One region of the Lactococcus sp. genome, then DNA from elsewhere that is predicted to be linked to it. Evidence: riboswitches for the same ligand, from Rfam matches in the RefSeq annotation. Region 1 holds a riboswitch; the other holds the start of a gene.
What was found. A riboswitch is a leader RNA that binds a small molecule or an ion and turns the genes downstream of it on or off. The one in region 1 is predicted to bind thiamine pyrophosphate.

Region 1 (2,204 bases):
TTGGTTGTGTATAATCTGTAAAATGAGTGAATTTTAAAGTAATTCCATATTTATCTTTAGCTGTTTTAGAAACAGTTGACCAAATGGCATCATCTTCTTTTGTTCCTGTCATTATTCCAATATTCACAGTTTTATTTGCCGTTTTACTTCCACCAGATTTATGATTAAAACCGAAAAATGCAGCGATAGCAACAATTACAACAACAATAACGACAAGTAAAATATTTCTGTTTCTTGGATTCATTTCTTCTCCCTTTTTTCTAATTGATTTATTTTTCAAAATCAATTATTCCCCTTTGATAAACTTTTGCATCATATCAGAAAATTAACCGTGCACCTGCCAATTTTCTGACTCTAAACAAATTCGTCAAACAAAAACAATCTGACTAAACAAAAAGAGCCCATTTCATAAAAAGAAACGAGCTATATCGTGGTACCATTCTTGATTTAAGCACTTTGTAGCTCACTGAAAATTTTCAGATAAACTTTACAAAAGCAAACTTTTAAGTTCAATAACGAGAACCATACCGTCAAAAGCTTGGTAAAACCTCACTTTTGCTACGCTTATCAAGCCATTTTCATTGCTTCATTCAGGCCTGCTCTCACCGCTACAAGCTCTCTGTACTGACTTTCACAATTACTTACTCGACCGCTTTTATTTTGTCCGAATTTGTGTATAGATTTATTCTAACAGACTTTCAAATTTTTTGGATTATTGATTTTTTATGTTGCCTTAAAAAATTTTTAAGTTTAATTTATAAAATAGAATCCTAATCTCCCATCAATGCTTTTCAACATAAATTATGCTAAACTTAAAGAGTAAAAATAAATATTTGCACAATGGGTCTATTGACAAGTCTGTCAGTAGCGAGAAATACCATCTGACCTGATCTGGGTAATGCCAGCGTAGGGATGTGTTAAGACAATCGTCTAATTTCTAACCCTCCTTTTGTGCGCATCAAAAAGGAGTTTTTTTATGTCTAATTCTAAGTTCAATGTCCGTTTATTAACGGAAATTGCCTTCATGGCGGCACTCGCCTTCATCATCAGCCTCATTCCAAATACTGTTTATGGTTGGATTATCGTTGAAATCGCCTGTATCCCTATCCTTCTTCTCAGCTTACGACGAGGTTTAACCGCTGGTCTCGTTGGAGGATTAATCTGGGGAATTCTTTCAATGATTACTGGACATGCTTATATCTTAAGCCTATCCCAAGCTTTCCTTGAATATCTGGTTGCCCCTGTTTCACTCGGAATAGCTGGCCTTTTCCGCCAAAAAACAGCCCCTCTAAAACTAGCACCTGTACTTTTGGGAACTTTTGTTGCTGTTCTTCTTAAATACTTTTTCCATTTCATTGCCGGAATTATTTTCTGGAGCCAATATGCTTGGAAAGGTTGGGGTGCTGTTGCTTATTCTCTTGCTGTTAATGGAATCAGCGGTATTTTGACGGCCATTGCTGCCTTTGTTATCTTAATAATTTTTGTCAAAAAATTCCCTAAACTGTTTATCCATAGTAATTACTAATAAACCTGTCAGTAAAATTATTATATCTTGTCAGTCAGAACAAAATCTTCTATAATATAGCTATGTCTAAAAAGCAAAAATTAAAGAAAACACTTGTAGAACAAATTCTTGATAAGGCGAAAATTGAGCATACTGGACTTGCCATCAATGCTTTGGAAAGTGATAGCCTTCCTGACGATATTAATCGTAGTGATATCTATAAAACACTCGCATTGATTGGAGATAAAACAGGACCTGTCATTGGCATTCTTCCACTGACAGAGCATTTATCAGAAAAAAAATTAGCAAAAGTTTCGGGCAACAAAAAAGTAAGTATGATTCCTCAAAAAGACCTACAAAAAACCACGGGTTATATTCACGGGGCAAATAATCCCGTAGGCATTTGGCAAAATAAAAAGTTTCCAATTTATATTGATTCCATTGCTTTGGAACATGACTTTATTGTCTGTTCCGCGGGTGAAGTTGGACGTAGTATAAAAATTGCTCCCCAAAAACTAGCAGATTTTGTCCATGCTCACTTTGTTGAAATCAGAGAATAAAAATACTGACAGAAATTCTGTCAGTATTTTTTTGTATATTTGGAGCAAGAGTTTGCAAAAATTCTTCTTTTTTAGTATATTTTATTTTATACATAAAACAAAGGACTCGGAATGCAAAACACAAAATTATATTCATTAAC
Region 2 (2,204 bases), on a different contig from region 1:
ATTATTAATGCCACTCAAATGTTTCGAACTTTGACTAATACAGTTGCTTTTGGTGGGAACGGGCAGTTTTGTAAATTGAGCACTCTTCAAGCTTTAAATGAAGACCTGTGGACGGATTCACTTGTGGAGGATTTTGATTTATCAACACGTCTTTTTCTTTCAGATATTGAAGTGAAAAATGCACAATATGATGATATTTATATTGAACAAACGGGAATTATCAATGATAATGAAGCTTTGGTCAAGCAACGAGTCCGTTGGGCTCAGGGTAATATTCAATCATCAAAATATATTTTACCAACGATTCGTTCGAAAAATCTGGTTTGGAAACAAAAATTTGAGATACTGATGACTTTATTTAAACCTTGGTTAATGGGAATTGAGTATATCATTGTAATTTATACTATGATTATGATTATCAATTCTGCGATTTTAACGGGAATTACTCAATCACTTAAAATTGTTGTTATCCTTTTTATTGTGATGTCTATTTACATTATCATTGTCAACTTTGTTTGGGCTCTGCTTTATAATAGAGGGAAAAACAATGAAAAAATGAAGGCTTGGGATGTCCTGAAAGATACGGCTAATTTAACTAAATTCTTATTGATTTTGACTCAAATCTATCCGCAGTCAGCGATTCGGTTTTTCAACTCTAAAAATGACTGGGTGAAAACAAATCGTCAAGAGGAAAGTATTGATAAAAATTTGAATGAAGACAAAAAATAATGTAAAAACCCTAACGTTTCGGTGGGTTTTTTCTTCTTAAATTTATTAAATCAGTTTTTTTGCTATAAATATGCTAAACTGGTTGTAGTTTCAAAAATAAATCTAATACACAATGGGTACTGATAATTTTAAATTATCGGTTGAGAAAGACCATCAAACTTGAACAGGTTAAGACCTGCGTAAGAATGTGTCCGAGTTTTTATCATATTTTCTTTTGAGAAAATTGTAATTCTCACTTTCTTGTCATGCTTGAGCCCTCCTTGTGTAAATAAAGGAGTTTTTTTATGTCTATTTTAGGTAAGATTCAAAGAACACAACCGCTTATTTTGAACTTGGCGAATTTTGTAACTCCTCAAAGAGTCGCGGACGTTATCAGTTTTATTGGTGCCTCACCTTTAATGACGTCAGAAATTGCTGAGCTCGAGTCATTAGTTGAAATTTCAGATGCTGTGGTAGTCAATATTGGCACAATATCAGAATCGACTTATCCTCTCTTTTTAGAAGCTTGTCGCTTGGCAAATCAAAAAGCAAAACCATTAATTTTGGACCCAGTTGCGGTCAATGTTCCTTTCAGAGCATCCATAGTTAAAAGGTTGAGTCAAGAAGTAAAGTTTAATATTATTCGCGGAAATTCGGCTGAAATTGCTTGGTTTGCTGATAAAAAAAGTTTAAATAAAGGAATTGATGCACTTGAGTCAAATATAGATAATGAACACGCGCGACTTGCAGCTAAAAAAACAGGTGCAGTGATTATAGAAACAGGTAAAGTGGATATTATTTCTAACGGTCATGAAGAGATGTATGTTGACACTGACAGCCCACTCTTTAAAATTAATGTTGGTTGTGGGGACATGCTGACAGCAGTGGTTGGCACCTTTGCAGCTGTTTCCGATGATTTGTTTACAGCTGCTTATGAAGCGACAAAATTTTTCGGGGAAGCTGGAATGATAGCGACCAAACAAGTGCAAAATTTACCGGGTAATTTTGTCAATAGTCTTCTGGACACACTTTATCAAGCGACACAAGAAATAAAATAAAGGAGTATTATAATGATTACTATTCCACAGGTTGTGACAATTGCTGGAATTGATTCTTCTGGTGGTGCCGGAATTAATGCGGACATGAAAACTTTTCATAATCAAAAAGTTTATTCAGCAACGATTGTAACAGGATTGACGGCACAAAATACTTATGGCGTACAAGAAATTTTACCGACAAATAAAGATTTTATTTTAGCTCAATTTGACTCGGTATTTTCTGATTTGGAAATTTCGGCAGCCAAAACAGGAGCGCTTTTTGATACTGCTCAAGTTGAAGGGGTGATTCAAGGATTAAAAAAATACAAACCAAAACATTTGGTGGTTGACCCAGTAATGGTGGCTAAAGGTGGGGCTATTCTTTTAACGAAGGAAGCGATTGACTTGATAAAAGATGAGTTACTTCCCTTAGCAGAGTTAGTTACTCCTAATTTGGAG

Region 2: another riboswitch for thiamine pyrophosphate. It lies ahead of thiM (hydroxyethylthiazole kinase); the one in region 1 lies ahead of thiT (energy-coupled thiamine transporter ThiT).

The regions. Positions count from the first base shown of each region.
Region 1 is NZ_JAVXIY010000001.1:304,676-306,879, reverse strand. Features, by position in the region: gene RSC39_RS01590 (MetQ/NlpA family ABC transporter substrate-binding protein) at 1-244, opposite strand, end outside; TPP riboswitch at 831-930, shown strand; gene thiT (energy-coupled thiamine transporter ThiT) at 977-1,525, shown strand; gene RSC39_RS01580 (aminoacyl-tRNA deacylase) at 1,588-2,064, shown strand; gene RSC39_RS01575 (biotin transporter BioY) at 2,176-2,204, shown strand, end outside.
Region 2 is NZ_JAVXIY010000005.1:58,719-60,922, reverse strand. Features, by position in the region: gene RSC39_RS06145 (glycosyltransferase) at 1-729, shown strand, start outside; TPP riboswitch at 832-932, shown strand; gene thiM (hydroxyethylthiazole kinase) at 1,014-1,766, shown strand; gene thiD (bifunctional hydroxymethylpyrimidine kinase/phosphomethylpyrimidine kinase) at 1,779-2,204, shown strand, end outside.